DNA from 4 places in the Bacillus sp. SSR7 genome. Region 3 is predicted to be linked to each of the others. Evidence: riboswitches for the same ligand, from Rfam matches in the RefSeq annotation. Region 3 holds a riboswitch; each other region holds the start of a gene.
What was found. A riboswitch is a leader RNA that binds a small molecule or an ion and turns the genes downstream of it on or off. The one in region 3 is predicted to bind thiamine pyrophosphate.

Region 1: linked by a shared signal. The riboswitch ahead of thiT (energy-coupled thiamine transporter ThiT) and the one ahead of tenA (thiaminase II) in region 3 are both predicted to bind thiamine pyrophosphate.
Region 2: linked by a shared signal. The riboswitch ahead of thiM (hydroxyethylthiazole kinase) and the one ahead of tenA (thiaminase II) in region 3 are both predicted to bind thiamine pyrophosphate.
Region 4: linked by a shared signal. The riboswitch ahead of tenA (thiaminase II) and the one ahead of tenA (thiaminase II) in region 3 are both predicted to bind thiamine pyrophosphate.

What each region holds. Positions count from the first base shown of each region.
Region 1 covers NZ_JBVVXV010000018.1:71,173-75,380, forward strand. The annotation lists gene feoB (ferrous iron transport protein B) at 1-1,615, opposite strand, end outside; gene AC0NJG_RS24460 (FeoA family protein) at 1,612-1,839, opposite strand; TPP riboswitch at 2,034-2,135, shown strand; gene thiT (energy-coupled thiamine transporter ThiT) at 2,222-2,890, shown strand; gene AC0NJG_RS24470 (sensor histidine kinase) at 3,100-4,208, opposite strand, start outside.
Region 2 covers NZ_JBVVXV010000008.1:104,279-108,486, forward strand. The annotation lists gene AC0NJG_RS16080 (alpha/beta hydrolase) at 1-364, opposite strand, end outside; gene thiE (thiamine phosphate synthase) at 444-1,103, opposite strand; gene thiM (hydroxyethylthiazole kinase) at 1,120-1,935, opposite strand; TPP riboswitch at 2,000-2,109, opposite strand; gene topB (DNA topoisomerase III) at 2,385-4,208, shown strand, end outside.
Region 3 covers NZ_JBVVXV010000019.1:120,482-124,689, reverse strand. The annotation lists gene AC0NJG_RS25470 (DUF3965 domain-containing protein) at 1-301, shown strand, start outside; gene AC0NJG_RS25465 (hypothetical protein) at 526-864, opposite strand; gene AC0NJG_RS25460 (SH3 domain-containing protein) at 870-2,030, opposite strand; TPP riboswitch at 2,300-2,412, shown strand; TPP riboswitch at 2,473-2,575, shown strand; gene tenA (thiaminase II) at 2,658-3,353, shown strand; gene AC0NJG_RS25450 (ABC transporter ATP-binding protein) at 3,322-4,071, shown strand; gene AC0NJG_RS25445 (ABC transporter permease) at 4,071-4,208, shown strand, end outside.
Region 4 covers NZ_JBVVXV010000001.1:265,590-269,797, forward strand. The annotation lists gene AC0NJG_RS01480 (homoserine dehydrogenase) at 1-278, opposite strand, end outside; gene AC0NJG_RS01485 (heterocycloanthracin/sonorensin family bacteriocin) at 632-943, opposite strand; partial or broken gene AC0NJG_RS01490 (N-acetylmuramoyl-L-alanine amidase C-terminal domain-containing protein) at 1,183-1,305, opposite strand; gene tenA (thiaminase II) at 1,620-2,309, opposite strand; TPP riboswitch at 2,433-2,538, opposite strand; gene ddlB (D-alanine--D-alanine ligase) at 2,611-3,525, opposite strand; gene pdxR (MocR-like pyridoxine biosynthesis transcription factor PdxR) at 3,530-4,208, opposite strand, start outside.

The DNA.
Region 1 (4,208 bases), on a different contig from region 3:
CTCCCATATCAACACCAAATCCTGATGGACCTGCATAATTTAATAGCCAAATGACAACAGAACCACCGAAGATAAATGTACCTGCTTTACGAACAAATCCTTTCCCTTTCTCCCATGTGCTCAGCCATAATGTTTTTGCTTGTGGCACGCGATAAGGAGGTAGTTCAATGACGAAAATAGACTTTTCCGCTTTTAAAATGGTAAGAGACATAATTTTTGTAACTAATAACGCAAGGACAATCCCTGCAACATATAAAGAAAACACAACAGTCGCCTGACTATGCGGGAAGAATACGCCCGCAAATAACGCATATACAGGTAAACGTGCCGAACAAGACATAAATGGCGTTACAAGAACTGTAAGTAAACGTTCTTTTTCTTGTTCAATCGTTCTCGCTGCCATAATACCTGGAACATTACATCCGAAACCGATAATCATTGGAATGAACGCTTTTCCATTCAAGCCGAAGAATTCCATAATTCTATCCATAACAACTGCAATTCGCGCCATATACCCTGAGTCTTCTAATAATGAAATGAAAAAGAATAATGCAAAGATTTGTGGAACGAATACTAATACGGCACCAACACCGGCAATAATACCTTCTGTAACGAGTGCTTGAATAAAATCAGAAGCTCCAACACTTGTAAGTCCAGCTGTCACCCAATCCGTAAGCTTTCCACCAAAAAACTCATCTAACATATCAGATAATGGTGTACCAATCCACGTAAACGTAACCTGAAAAATAAAAAACATAACTGCTAAAAAGATTGGAAGTCCTAAAATTTTATGTGTAATTAATCTATCAATTTTTTCTGAAAAAGGAATTTTCCCTTCTTTCTCATGCTTCATAACATTTGTTTTTAACTTTTCAATATACGCTTCACGAGTTTTGTAAATGTGCTCTTCCAACGTACAATCAAGTTTTCTTTCTAAGCGAGATCGAATGGCTACAAGTTCCTTATAAATTGGTAATGCTTTCATTTCTTTTTCTACTACTTCGTTATTACTTAAAAATTGAAGAGCTAACCATCTTGGATGCTCATAATTCGCTTTCTCTAAAAGAGAAATTACCTCTTCGATTCCTTCATCCATTTGTACACCATATGAAATAAGGAATGGCTTTTTCTCTTTTTTGTCATTTTCTTTAAGAGTCGCAAGTAGTTCTTCACAGCCTTTTCCACTTCTTGCAACGACAGGAACGACTGTTACACCTAATTGTTCTGATAATCGTTTTACATCAATTACAATTCCTCTTTGCTTCGCCACATCAATCATATTTAAACCAATTGAAACTGGCTTACCAAATTCAAGTAATTGCAACGTTAAATGCATATTTCGTTCAAACTGCGAGGAATCCACAATATTTAACATATGCTGAAATTCTTCTGTTAGTAGAAAGTTTGTTACAACACCTTCATCACGTGAAACTGGATTCAAGTCATAAACGCCTGGTAAATCAATTAATGTTCCTTGCTTATCTTTTAATTTACCAACCTTCTTTTCTACTGTTACACCACTCCAGTTTCCTACATACTCATAAGAACCAGTAAGTGCATTAAATAACGATGTCTTCCCTGTATTCGGGTTCCCTAGCAAAGCAACCTTATTCACGCTAATTCCACCTTTATCATTTTCGCGTCACAATGACGAATACTAATTAACTGTCCACGACACTCCAATGTACAAGGACCTTTGAACATCGCTTTTTGTTTCATACGAAGTTCGCTTCCTTCAGAAAGACCGAAAGCAGCTAGTCTTCTCTTTAATAGTTGATCTAAAGAATGAACGCTTTTTACTAACACTTTCTCACCAATTTTAATATCTACTAAACTCATAAACTTCCCCCTCAGAAGAGAATGATAATTATTTTCAAAAAAATTATATCATACTCTATTTCACTTGGACTATAACTTTTTACTTCATATTTATTAACATTTTGCTACAATTCTATTTCAATTATTGTCATACTGTATTCATTTGCCATTCTCATCCATTTCGCTTACAATAAACAGTAGCAAATAAAGAATCTCGTTATCACAGGGGGAGCCATGTCGCTGAGAGGGAACACTTCGTTCCGACCCTTCGAACCTGTTAGTTAATGCTAACGCAGGGATTGTGCAAACGTCCGAAATACATACCTCATTTTTATTTACGTATTTCGTATCCTCCTATGATATCTATTCTTTTTTGTACAACTTGGATTTAGGGGGAGACAACATGCGTAACACCAATTTACAAGCGATGATCGAATCTGCTATTCTTGCAGCCTTCGCCCTGGTCATCGATATTTTACCATTATCAATTAAACTTCCAACAGGCGGTTCCATTTCATTTGCTATGATTCCTATTTTTATTATTGCATACCGCTGGGGCTTTAAATCAGCTTTCTTAGGTGGTTTAGTTTGGGGACTATTACAAATTGTCGTGGGAGATGCTTACATTTTAACACCTATTCAAGCATTCATTGAGTACTTCATTGCCTTTGCTTTTATCGGATTTGCTGGCTTATTCTATCGTCCAATTCAAAAAGCACTTTTAACGTCTAATGAAAATAACTTAGAACAATCAAATTTAGGTAGCCGTAAAGACAAACCTTCTTCAAAACAAAACGAAGGAAAAAAAGTTCTTGGTTATATTATCCTTGCTACATTTATCGGTAGCTTTGCTCGCTACTTCTGTCACTTTATTGCCGGTATTATTTTCTGGGGGCAATATGCGCCGAAAGGTCAATCAGCTGTGCTTTATTCATTAATCGTAAATGGTAGTACAATGATTGGTTCCTATATTCTATGTACCGTTTTACTTATATTTTTATTCCTTACTTCACCACGCTTATTCAAGAGCATCAATGCTTATCAAATAAATGCAAACAAAAAGGGCGCTTAATAAGCGCTCTTTTTGTTCATATCGTAATATCAATTAAAAAAACAATAAATGCGCAAAGAAAAATAAATACCATTATACTTAGCCAATTGCTATGCACGGTTCATCGACTCCTTACATAACCTCATTTTCTAACCAGATTATATCGCTTGAAAATAAAGATTAAGTAAAGATAATATGAAAATAAATTAAAAAAGCGTAGCATGCATCATCTACGCTTTTTTCAATAAGTAGAAATAAAATAATACACCATCTTCTGTATTCTTTACTCCATATTCAGCATCATGTAGTTCTAAAATATTCTTTGAAATGGCAAGCCCAAGACCTGTTCCACCTTGCGAACGTTGACGAGCTGCATCCACGCGATAAAAACGATCCCAAATTTTATCTAATTGCTCTTCTTCAATGTGAGTACCTTTATTTTCAATACACACTTTTATACGATCCTTCTCATCTATTGTAGAAATAATAATATCTTCTTTATTTGGTGTATAACGTATAGCATTCGTAATGAAGTTCACGATGACTTGTTCAATCCGGCCTTGATTTGCGACTACTTCAAATGGACCTATATTTTTATGAACATGAAGTTCTTTTTTCTCTATTTCTACAGAAAGGTGTTCACATATATCTTCCATTACTGTATCAATATAAAATGGATCCTTTTTCATTTTATATGTACCTGACTCAAATTTAGCTAACTCCAGCATATCCAAAATTAACGTATCCATTTTATCTACTTCTCGTTCCATCGCTTGAAAATAATACTCCTTTTTATGCTCAGCTACTCCATCTTTTAAAATAGAAATACAGCTTTTCATAATACTCAGCGGTGTTTTTAGTTCATGCGAAACACCAGAAATGAATTCTTTCCGCGTCTTTTCTAATTTTCTTTCCTTTTCAATATCTTGTTCTAGCTGTCCAATATGGGAATGGAGTTTATTGGATAATACATTAATATTTTTCGATAAATCACCAATTTCATCTTTTGAAGTAATCGGTATTTTTTCTGTAAAATCTAAATGCGCTATTTTCTTCGTTGTATCATTTATTTTTAATAACGGCTTTGCAATTTGTTTTGAATAATAGAATGACGCTAGAAAAATAAGAACAACTACAAATGCAATGATGTAAATGTAGTAATCTTGCACCATTTGTACAGCTTCATCTACAGGCTGTAAAGAAGCCATCGCATATATATAAGTTACTGATCCATCTTTTTCTTTTGTTGGCTTGATTAATAATTTATATTTAATATCATTTTTTTCATAGTCCATTGTTTGTATTGCATATTGTATGTGCTTGCTCTCTTTTAATAATA
Region 2 (4,208 bases), on a different contig from region 3:
CATTTCCATAAGTAAATAACTTCGGGTTAGCTGTTAGCTGCTGTTTCTTAAAGATTTCTTCACACTTTTTCACTATCATTTTAAAAGCTGTCTTCTCTCGTAATCCCTTTAAATCTTCATCCTGCATAAGTGTATGTGGATTCCACCAAATCCCCTTTTCTAAAGCTTCGTTTAAACTAACAATTGCTTCCTCATACTTACCTTCTGCCGAAAATGCACACGCTTCCCAAAAACTAGTTTTTTCTATTCTTTCAGGAAACTCCCTTTTTGCTTTATCTATGCATCTATAAATCGCTTCGAATTCCCTTTTTTCGAATAAACGAAACAACTCATTTTGCAACTCTACAAACCGTTTCCTTTTCAAACAATCCTCCCCCTTTTTCTAACTACCGATATCAAAAAATAAAAAGCTATGTAGCGTTTTAATACTACATAGCCTTCTTCTACAAACTCTTACTTACTTCCTCTACTAGCTTCTTCGTACTTTCATACGCAGATTCCGCTAAACTAATCGCAGAAATAACTGAAACACCGTCCGCACCCGCTTCTATAACCGAAGCTGTATTCTCAATTGTAATCCCACCAATTCCAACAATCGGCATTGTAATTCCTTGTTCTCTAAAGTGAGCTAAACCTTTCGTTCCTTGCACCGCTTTCGTATCTTTTTTCGTACTCGTTGGGAAAATAGGGCCAACACCTAAATAATCCGCTCCATTTTCAATTGCCCAGTGTGCTTCTTCAATTGTATGTGTAGATACACCAACAATTTTATCACCCATTTTTTCACGAACAGAAGTAATTCCTTCATCATCTTGTCCAACATGCACGCCATCTGCATCTAACTCAAGAGCTAGTTCCACATCATCATTTACGATGAATGGTACACCGTACTCCTTACAAATTGCTTGTAGTTCTTTTGCGAAACAAATGCGTTTCTCTCCCGTTAAAGCGCCTTCTCCCTTTTCACGAAATTGAAAAATTGTTATACCGCCTTCAAGTGCATCTCTCAATACTTGTAGTGGCTTCTTCGTACAATTGTTACTTCCCATAATAAAATATACTGATAACAACCTAGACATTTCAGCCTTTGTAATACGTGACATCTAATTCCCCTCCTTACTATATAATCTCAATCTTTCCATACTCCTCAATATCACCTGAAGTGGTATTTGCTAATTGATTTAAAAATTCAATTTGGAAACTACCAGGTCCCTGCTCCACTGTCTTAGCAGCTGCCAGTTCCGCAGCTACACCATAAAACGTTAATGCAGCTACCGCTGCCTTTACATAATCCTTTTCTACTGCTACAAATGCTCCTATTACAGAAGTTAGTAGACAACCAGTTCCCGTAACTTTCGTTAAAATAGGGTGACCATTTTGAATAAGAATCGTTCGCTCTCCATCTGTAACAACATCTTCTTTTCCAGTAATCACCGCAACTGTATTTAATTCATCAGCTGCCTGTTTTGCAATACTTACGACATTTCCATTTCCAGCACCGGCGTCTACCCCTTTAATTTCCCATCTCTCATTAATAACGTTCGCTATTTCAGCTGCATTTCCGCGAATAATTGCTAAATCGATTTCGGCTGGAATATGTCTCGCAACTTCTGTTCGATACGATGTTGCTCCTGCACCAACTGGATCAAACAATACTGGTACATTGTTCACATTTGCTGATTTACCCGCAAGTAACATCGCTTCTACTTCTTCAGGACGAAGTGTCCCCATATTTATTACTAACGCTCCAGCAATGCTAGCCATTTCTGCCACTTCTTCTTTTGCATACGCCATTACAGGCGATGCTCCTAGCGCTAACAAACCGTTAGCTGTAAAATTCGTTACAACAACATTTGTAATATTATGAACGAGCGGATTAGATTCTCTCACCAAATCCACTACTTTACTAATTTCTTTCATATTCATCTTTCTCATCCCCTAACTATAGTGATGGGAGATACACAAAAAGGCACTTTGCGCGTACGCAAAGTGCCTGAACATGTGCTTTTACACTTCTCCCTACGCTGGCATTATCCAACAGGTTCAAATGGTCAATGACGGATTAGTCATACTCTCAGTTTGTATCCACAAACTCCCATGTGCTTATTATTCATCTACTTCAAAGTCTACTCTTATTCTAGTAAAATAACAAGTTCTTTACTTTTCTATTTCATATAGAAGAAACTGATAAAACAATAAGCATAATAAATAAGTATCTTTTTTCATAGTCTCATCATGGTGCATACTATGTTCTGTCGATATCATTTGATTTCGAACAGATTTTGTTCACTCCACTAAAAAGCGTTCAAATCTAGAGTGAAACTGAATCTCAAGAAGATGTATGCTATAGTTAACGTATGGAAATTTGAAAGGATGTTTTTAATATGTCAAAAAGCGTTGTAATCGCTGAAAAGCCTTCCGTTGCACGAGATATTGCTCGCGTACTGAAGTGCGATAAAAAGGGAAACGGCTACCTTGAAGGTAGTAAATATATTGTGACTTGGGCTTTAGGTCACCTCGTTACATTAGCAGATCCAGAAAGCTACGATGTGAAATATAAAAAGTGGAATTTAGAAGATTTACCGATGCTACCTGAGCGTTTGAAATTAACAGTTATTAAACAAACAGGGAAACAATTTAATGCTGTAAAAAGTCAGCTACTTAGAAAAGATGTAAATGAAATTATTGTAGCGACAGACGCTGGACGCGAAGGAGAATTAGTTGCTCGTTGGATTATTGATAAGGTTCGAATTAACAAACCAATCAAACGTTTATGGATTTCATCTGTTACTGATAAAGCAATTAAAGATGGTTTTGCAAATTTAAAACCAGGTAAGGCATATGACAATTTATATGCTTCAGCAGTTGCACGTTCAGAAGCTGACTGGTATATCGGTCTTAACGCAACTCGAGCTTTAACAACTCGCTTTAATGCCCAGCTGAATTGCGGCCGCGTACAAACACCTACTGTTGCTATGATCGCTAATCGTGAAGATGAAATAAAGAACTTCAAAGCCCAAACTTACTACGGCATTGAAGCGCAAACTACGAATCAGTTAAAACTAACTTGGCAAGATGCAAATGGCAATAGCCGCAGTTTTAATAAAGAAAAAATTGATGGTATTGTAAAAGTTTTAGATAAACATAATGCTACTGTTGTGGAAATTGATAAAAAACAGAAGAAATCATTTTCTCCTGGTCTTTACGATTTAACTGAATTACAACGTGATGCCAATAAAAAGTTCGGTTACTCTGCGAAAGAAACATTAAACATTATGCAGAAATTATATGAGCAACACAAAGTGCTAACGTACCCTCGTACAGATTCGCGCTATATTTCATCTGATATCGTTGGAACACTTCCAGAACGTCTAAAAGCATGTGGTGTTGGAGAGTACCGTTCCTTAGCACATAAAGTATTACAAAAGCCTATCAAGGCTAATAAATCATTTGTTGATGATAGTAAAGTAAGCGATCACCACGCAATTATTCCGACAGAAGGATACGTTAACTTCTCAGCCTTCACAGATAAAGAACGTAAAATTTATGATTTAGTTGTAAAACGCTTCTTAGCTGTTTTATTCCCAGCATTCGAATACGAACAACTAACGTTACGCACAAAGGTTGGTAATGAAACATTCATTGCACGCGGAAAAACAATTTTACATGCCGGCTGGAAGGAAGTATACGAAAATCGCTTTGAAGATGATGATGTAACTGATGATGTTAAAGAGCAGCTTTTACCTCGCATCGAAAAAGGCGATACATTAACTGTAAAATTAATTATGCAAACATCAGGCCAAACGAAAGCACCTGCACGTTTTAACGAGGCTACTTTACTTTCAGCAATGGAAAACCCTACAAAATATATGGATACGCAAAATAAACAACTTGCTGATACATTAAAATCAACTGGTGGATTAGGTACTGTAGCAACGCGTGCTGATATTATCGACAAGCTATTCAATTCGTTCTTAATTGAAAAACGTGGTAAAGATATTCACATTACTTCAAAAGGCCGTCAGTTACTTGATTTAGTACCAGAAGAGTTAAAATCACCTACACTAACTGGTGAGTGGGAACAAAAGCTAGAGGCAATTGCAAAGGGTAAACTGAAAAAAGAAGTATTCATTTCAGAAATGAAGAACTATACGAAAGAAATTGTTTCTGAAATTAAATCGAGTGATAAAAAATATAAACATGACAAC
Region 3 (4,208 bases):
TGGAAAGTTATTATCATATGTGCCATTTTTCGAAATGATCCAAGTTCCACAACATGCATATTATTGTGAAGAATTATTGTATATTTGTAAGGGCATTAAATATAAAGAAGAAATATTACGCAATTATATATTTATACAATTACATGACTGTTTACCATCTTTCTTTAAACTGTTTCTTAAAAATAAGCGTTATGCAACGATTCATGATATTCTGTTCTATTGGTGTGATGATGAACAAAGAATGAGCTTAGAGAAAAAATATAATCTTAGCTTTATTTATGAAAAATATGCTTGTGGATAAAGAGCATTTTCTATATAAATTAAAAAGGATCTCATAATTGAGATCCTTTTTAATTTAGTAAAGCAAGAAAAATGTAATTAAGACGAGAAATAACATTCCATAAAGGAGAAATTGTGCCGTATAGCTTCCTTGTATACCAAAAAAAGTATTTGTTTTTTTGTATAAATTCAATATATATTTTAGCGGATTATCTTTGAAAGATTGATACACGGTGTCTCCTCTTTCTAAGCTTCTTGTTCGTGTTTTTTGTTAGTAGGAACATGAATGTATCTAGCTATGATTAATAAAACAGCCATAAAGAATACGGGAAATACGGTAGATAAATAAAAACCATTACTAATAATATTTGTTATTAAGGCACTTAATAGAAAGATGGCATTATAAATATGGGCAATTTTTTGTTTTAGTTGAACTTGAAAAGCTTCCATCATAATTTCTAAAGCAACAAAAGCAATGATAATAGATAAAAATACAGTATTTGTATTATAAATTACTAAGCAACAGATTAAGCCTAAAAAGGCTAAGTATTCAATTAAGAGAGGTATATTGATATTGCGTGGCATACAATTTACCTAACTAAATATGGCAGTGGGTTTACTGCATTTGTTTTTTCAAAATTCCATTCTCCATTGTGTAATTCAAAATGAAGATGTTGCCCGTATGAATGACCTGTGTTTCCCATATGACCTACTAATTGTCCAGCTTGTACTTGATCACCAGCTTGTACAGTGCGATCTTTCATGTGAGCATAGACTGTTGTATATAATTTCCCGTTTATTTGATGAGCGATGAACACAACATTGCCATAGCTAGCTGAATAATATGATTTCACGACTTTACCTGCCGCCGCCGCCTGGATAGAGACATTACCCTGAGCTGCGATATCTATACCATAATGCATTTGTTCCCAGCGCATATCAAATGTTGAGCTAATTCTTCCTTGAGTAGGGAATTTGAAAACGGCTGGAATGGAAGTAGGTTGAGCCGTTTGAGCTTGTGATTGCGTTTGGTTTTGCACTACATAATGTTTTGCCACGTATCCGTATCCTGTGCCAAAACGAATTTTATACCAAGTTCCTACAGTTTCCACTACTTGTAATTGTGTACCATTTTGCAATGAACCAAGTAGTGCGCTACTTGTACTAGCGTCGCTACGTACATTAAGTTTAGGTGTTGCAACTGTGTATTTCGCATTATTTTGAACTGTGATGCCTTTTACTAAAGGCTGTGAACCATTAGATACGAATGCCTTTTGTACGTAACCTGTTTTGCCATTATGTAAAATTTTATACCACTCGCCTTGTTCTTCTTGAATGGTAACGAATTTCCCATTTGGTAATACATCTAAAATTGAAGATTCTAGATTAGGTTCAGAACGAACGTTTAATGCATTGGCATTGACGATATATTGATTATTAGATTGAAGTTTGTTTTTTAGTAGAATAGAATCTTTTTGTACGTAACCTACTTTATTATTAACAGATACTTTATACCAGTCATTAGTTGTTTCAAGTATATTCACTTTCGTATTAAAGCGAATTGTATCAATTGATGAGCTATTTGTGTTATCTTTTGTATGTAAGGCTACTTGATCGACTTTGACATATCCAGTTTTCACATTAGATAATTGTTCAGCGTTGGCTGTTTGTACATTTGTTTCTCCCATAGAAGGAAGTAAAGAAGCAATTGCGACAGTAGTTGCTGTTAAAGCAGTAGCTTTCATATTCATATAATAGAGACCTCCTCTAGTTGTATAGTTGTAATTTTATTATAGTATAAAGATATAATATAGTGGGTGTATTCACATAAATGTAATATGAAATCAATATAAAAATAAATTTTTTGAGGATAATGATTCATTTTTATCCAATTCATTAGGATAATAATTTCCAAAATAGAATATAAGTATTATATGGCTTTGTTATTTTGTTGACAATTGAGAAAATTAAAAAAGTTGATGATGTCTTATTACGGTGTTATACTGACAGTGATAATTTTATAGTTTGCTAGGAGAGCTGGTGTTGCCAGCTGAGAGTAAGACCTTAAGTCTTTGATCCTTTTTATTACCTGATCTAGATTATGCTAGCGTAGGGAAGCAATTCGGACACTAATAATGAGTCCCCGTTTCTTTGCGTATAGAAACGGGGCTTTTTTATTTGAAAATTTCATATTGAAACCACTAGGGGTGCTTGTTGTGCTGAGAGAGGAATAATCCTTAACCCTTACAGACCTGATCTAGGTAATACTAGCGAAGGGAAGTGGAGCAACGAATAAATTATAATTTTATTTGCTGTAACCACTTCTTATTTAGAAGTGGTTTTTTATTTAGATATATAAATTGAAAGGGGATAGAGAAATGAAATTTTGCGATAGATTATTAGAAACTGTACAACCAGTTTGGGAGATGAGTCATAATCATCCATTTGTTGTAGGTATGGGGGATGGCACATTAGAAAAAGATAAGTTTCAGTATTACATTATTCAAGATTATTTATATTTGTTAGATTATGCAAAGCTATATGCGATCGGTGTTGTAAAGGCAACGAATCCACAAGTAATGGGGAAATTTGCTGAACAAATTGATGGGATATTAAATGGAGAAATGACAATTCATAAACAATATGCAAAAAGACTTGGAATTTCTATAGAGGAGATAGAGTCTGCAAAGCCATCTGCTAAAAATCTAGCTTATACAAATTACATGATGTCTGTATCTCAAAATGGCACACTTGCAGAATTAATAGCAGCACTTCTTCCATGTATGTGGAGCTACTGGGAAATTGGAAAGCGTTTAAATGATATTCCTGGAGCAAGGGATCATGAATTCTTTGGTGAGTGGATTCAAGGATATAGTTCTGAAGAATACGGTAACCTTTGTATTTGGTTAATCGATTTATTAAATGAAATGGCAGTTGGAAAGTCTGAAAAAGAGCTAGATCGATTAGAAGAGATTTTCCTATATTCCAGTCGATTTGAATATTTATTCTGGGATATGTCCTATCGTAAGGAGATGTGGGGATTTGAGGAGCAAGAACATACTACAGTTTCATAATGTTTCTTTTCATTATGATGAGAAGCCAATCATCAATGAATTAAATGCTTCTATACAAGATAAAGAGTTTGTAAGTATTATCGGACCGAGTGGATGCGGGAAAAGTACTTTATTTCGCCTTATTACAGGTTTAGAAGAAGTAAGTACGGGACAGATAGAGCTGAAAGAAACAAAGAGCCATCCTGTAGGGTATATGCCCCAAAAAGATATGCTCCTGCCGTGGAGAACGATTATTGAGAATGCTGCCCTACCGTTAGAGTGCCAAGGTGTACAGAAGAAAGAAGCACAAATAAGGGCAAAGGAACTATTGCATAAATTTGGCTTACAAGGGTATGAGACAAAATATCCGAAAGATTTATCTGGTGGTATGAGACAACGCGTATCCTTTATTCGAACTTTATTAACAGGCGGGGAGATATTGCTGTTAGATGAACCGTTTAGCGCGTTGGATGCTTTAACGAAGGCATCTTTGCAAGAATGGTTGTTTGAACAATGGAAAGAGTGGGAAAAAACAATTTTATTTATCACTCATGATGTGGAAGAAGCATTGTTTCTTTCTAATCGAATTTTCGTTGTAGAAAATCAACCGATAACTACTTTAACCGAGAGGATTGTACCGCTTGATCGTAATCGGACAAGAAAAGATTTATATAAGCCTGAAGTGATAGCGCTTAAAGATGAGCTCCTTAGTATGTTGCAAAGGCAGGTACTCGTATGATGAACCGGTTGAAGGAGCTATTACCTGCTCTTACGCTTTCTAGTATTTTACTTGCTCTTTGGGAAGTAGGCGCAAGAATTGTAGATGAAATGTACATTTTACCGTCACCGTCTGCAATTGTAATGAAAATATGGAAA
Region 4 (4,208 bases), on a different contig from region 3:
CCATCCTCAATAGTATGTAGAGATTCTTTTTCTAATCGTTCCAATAATTTACTATTACAAGCAACTGGAAGAGGATACAGCTTATCTAATTTCATATTTTGATAAATTAATTCTAAACGAGATAATATATTATCTTTCTTCTTTTCAGATGTTACAGTACTTTTCATGTAATTAAGTTCATTTAATAACATTGTCAATTCATCTCTTTTTCCGTATAAATCCTTAGCTATTTTTCTCTTTAGTTTGTACGAATGGATAATAGATTTAAATTCAATCATTTTAATACACTTCCTAATTAAATATTATTTACCCATTATTATATAGATAAACAGTACTTTTTAATCCTATTTAAAATACACTCAAGCCTCTTAATTTACTATCTATTAACATTACATTAACCTTACATATTTGTAATAATTTCATTAGCTACACACTAGCTAGTAGAAATCACTCCTTAAATTAGACAGACATTTGATGATAAATCCATAAAAAAAGCAATGATTAGATTTTAAATCTAATCATCGCTTTATCTACCTCACCTTGATTTACACCTATATATCCATTAGCGATAGCTATATTCTTTGTCGGCATGTACATGTATAAAGCTAATGTTTTTTATTAATAAATGTAGTCAATATTCATATATTACAATAGCATCAGAAGTACCATTAAAACAATTAGAGCAACTACCACAGCTGCCACAACCGCCACAACTAAAACAACCAAAACAACCGAAGCAACCAAAACAACGGAATCCACCACAGCGACCTGCACAACCGCCACAACGACCACAACCTCCACAGCGACCACAACCGCCACAGCGACGAGCAGCATCTTCAATATAGTAATATGGATATTGGTTTTGCTGATCCCAATACACAATATCTCCAGACCGGTAATCATTAAGGCTTAACGCTTGTAGTTCTTGTTGAAACTGATTCATTTTCATAACCTCCGTTTATAAAATAAAACCTCATCGATGCTTTCCTATATCTCTGTTCGTTAAATCTAAGTAGAAATAGCGCTATAAACTAAGTTCAATTCATACACCAACAAAGTATGACTTAACACTAGATGATGCACCTTGTTTATGTACCTATTTTTACTATGGGCTCATTTTTATAAATAGAAATTATAAAATTTGAATTCTAGTGTTATATCTTCATGCTTACTAAGTTCAATTCATTTCTCAATAACCATGATGCCGTACCCTTTACGTTCAAGGTAGAATTTCATTCCATTACGCTGTTCATCTGAAGTTGGAGCAGTAACGAAATATGTTAATCCGTTTGTTTGTAATATAAAGTGAAACTTTAATCAGTGGGGGGTTTCTTCATCCCCACTGATTATCAGCCCTCACCAATCGGACTTTTATGGGCAGTTGATCCCCGCCTAACTTCTTTGCTTTCGCTGAATTTTGCGGTGGGGGTCTTACTGCCCATTAAAGCGGGATAAATGTGGCAGAAGTTTAACCAGTTAATGCGCAAAAAATTAACTTAACTAACTTATCGATATGACATTTTGCCGTATCCGTAACACTATCAACTTTACGCAAATCTAGCAAGAAAAAATATATAGATAGGCATTATCCATACCTATCTATAATGTTACTTTCATTTTTATCCAATTACATCTTTTACGTCTGTATCCACTGGCCACTTTTCTAAAGTATAAGCCATTTCCCAAAATGAATATTCATATTGACTACTAATAATAAAATGTTGTTTCATTCGCTTACGGTCTGATTCAGTTACTTTTTCAGCGATAGTATCTAACCGTGTAATTTGCTCTTCAACTAATGTACGGAACCAATCAGATCCATAAGCAGAAATCCATTCGTTATAAATTGGCTCTTCTGGCTGACACTCTTTTAAACGCTCACCAATTTCATAATATAACCAATAACAAGGTAAAATGGCTGCAATGATATCGCCTAAATGTCCTTCGTACGCAGCACGATACATATGTGAAGTATATGCGTATGCAGTTGGAGCAGGGATAAAATTATCTTTTTCTTCTTGTGTTATCCCTAGTTTCTTCGCAAAATTCTCATGTAATGATAATTCCGCCTCATATGTATTTTGGGCATGGTGTGCCATACGAGCTGTCGTTTCTAATTCCAGTGCTTTTGCAGCTCCTAATGTTTGTACTCTAGCAAAGTGACTTAAATAATATGAATCTTGAAGCACGTAATAGCGAAAACTAGCTAAATCTAACGTTCCTTCACCAAGTTTTTTTACAAAAGGATGATGAAAACTAGCTTCCCAAATTGAATCTACTTCTTTACGCAATGATTGTGAAAAAGTCATTTAAATTCCTCCAATAATTCATTTAATATAAGTATTTATCCACAGCTATTAACGCTTTAAAATAAAAAAACTTTCTTTACAGGCGTAAAGAAAGTGAAATTGACAGTATTTATACATAAAATAGCAATGTCTTTTCCACTTCCCTACGCTGGCATTAACCAGATCAGGTACTAAGAGTCTCAAATTCCCATTTGATCTCAGCCTATAATAGGCCCCCCTAGTGGATAAATATTTAATTATCGTATTGTATTCATCATAACACACTTCATGTTACTGTCAAAAGTATTCATAATACCACTACTTAAAACCCTTCTTCTTTTCTTACTCTTAATGAAGTTTCAATAATCATATCTAATAGTTTACTATAATGAATTCCCGCTGCACCTGCACTTTTCGGTAGTAAACTTGCTTGTGTCATCCCTGGTAATGTATTAACCTCCATTACATATGGAATACCGTCTTTCACCATCATATCAACTCTTGCATAAACACTACATTTTAATGCTTTATAGCAAGCCAGTGACGCTTTGTTTACACGTTCTTTTAATTCAGCTGGAAGTTCAATAACTTCTTCAATAGTACCTGCATCATCATATTTCGCATTGTAATCAAAGAACTCCGCTGCATGTCGAATTGAAATGATAGGTAACTGTTTACCATCAAAAATGGAACATGTAATCTCATCACCTTTTATATATTTCTCTATTACTACTTCAGAATCCCATTCGAACACAGTTTCTAGCATTGAAATTAATTCGTCTTTATCATAGACAATTTTCACCCCAACACTCGATCCACCAGAGTTTGGTTTTACCACTAAAGGAAATCCTAATTTATCTAATTCATCAAGATTAAGATCCTCCATTTTTGTAAGTTCAATCCAATCTGGTGTTTCTATTCCTTCATAACGTAAAATCTTTTTCGAAATATTTTTGTCCATACATATACCGCTAGATAACATATTGCTTCCGCTATATGGAATACCTAAACTTTCAAGCGTTCCTTGAACTGTCCCATCTTCTCCGTATTTTCCGTGTAATGCGAGCAGCGCGAAATCAATGTCCTTCGCTTTTTCGATTAAATCCATTTTTTCGTTTAACGTAATTGGAACTATTTCATACTTACTTTTATCTAAATGTGCGATCATTTCATTTCCAGTCATAATTGATACTTGTTTTTCAGAAGATACTCCACCCATAATAACGCCAATTCTCATTTCCTCAACTCCAAATTTCATTTTTTATTGTATCACCAATTATTTTGATTCCCCGAACTATGTCTTCTTCTTTCAGACGTGAAAATCCTAATCGAAACGTGTTCGCTCCTCCTCCATCAGAATAAAAAACATCTCCAGGAGAAAATGTAACCCCTTGCTCATAACACTTTTGCAAAAGCGTACGGGCATGAATTTTTTCTTCTAACTCTATAAATAAATGGAGGCCACCATCACCGGTCATTCTTTGAAACGGAATGTACTCGTTACATGCCCCAACAGCTAACTCATATTTTTTCTTATAAACTGATCTTGCCTTTTTTAAATATTTTTCAAAATATCCTTCATGTAAATATTGAAATAGAACAGCTTGATCTAATGTAGAAGTGTGAATCGTTCTTGCTCTTTTTACACTTTCTAAATGATGAATTAGTTCTTTATCTGCAATAATCCATCCTACACGTAAACCAGGGAAAAGTACCTTCGAAAAGCTACTAATATAAATCACATTATTACCAGCACCAGCAAAAGTTAATAATGGTGCTAAATGTGAACCTGAATAACGTAGTTCTTCATTAAATCCATCTTCTATAATAGGAATTTTATATTTTGAAAATAATCTCATCAGTTCCGTTCTTTTCTCCGAACTCGTGACAATACCAGTTGGATTATGATAAGAAGGAATT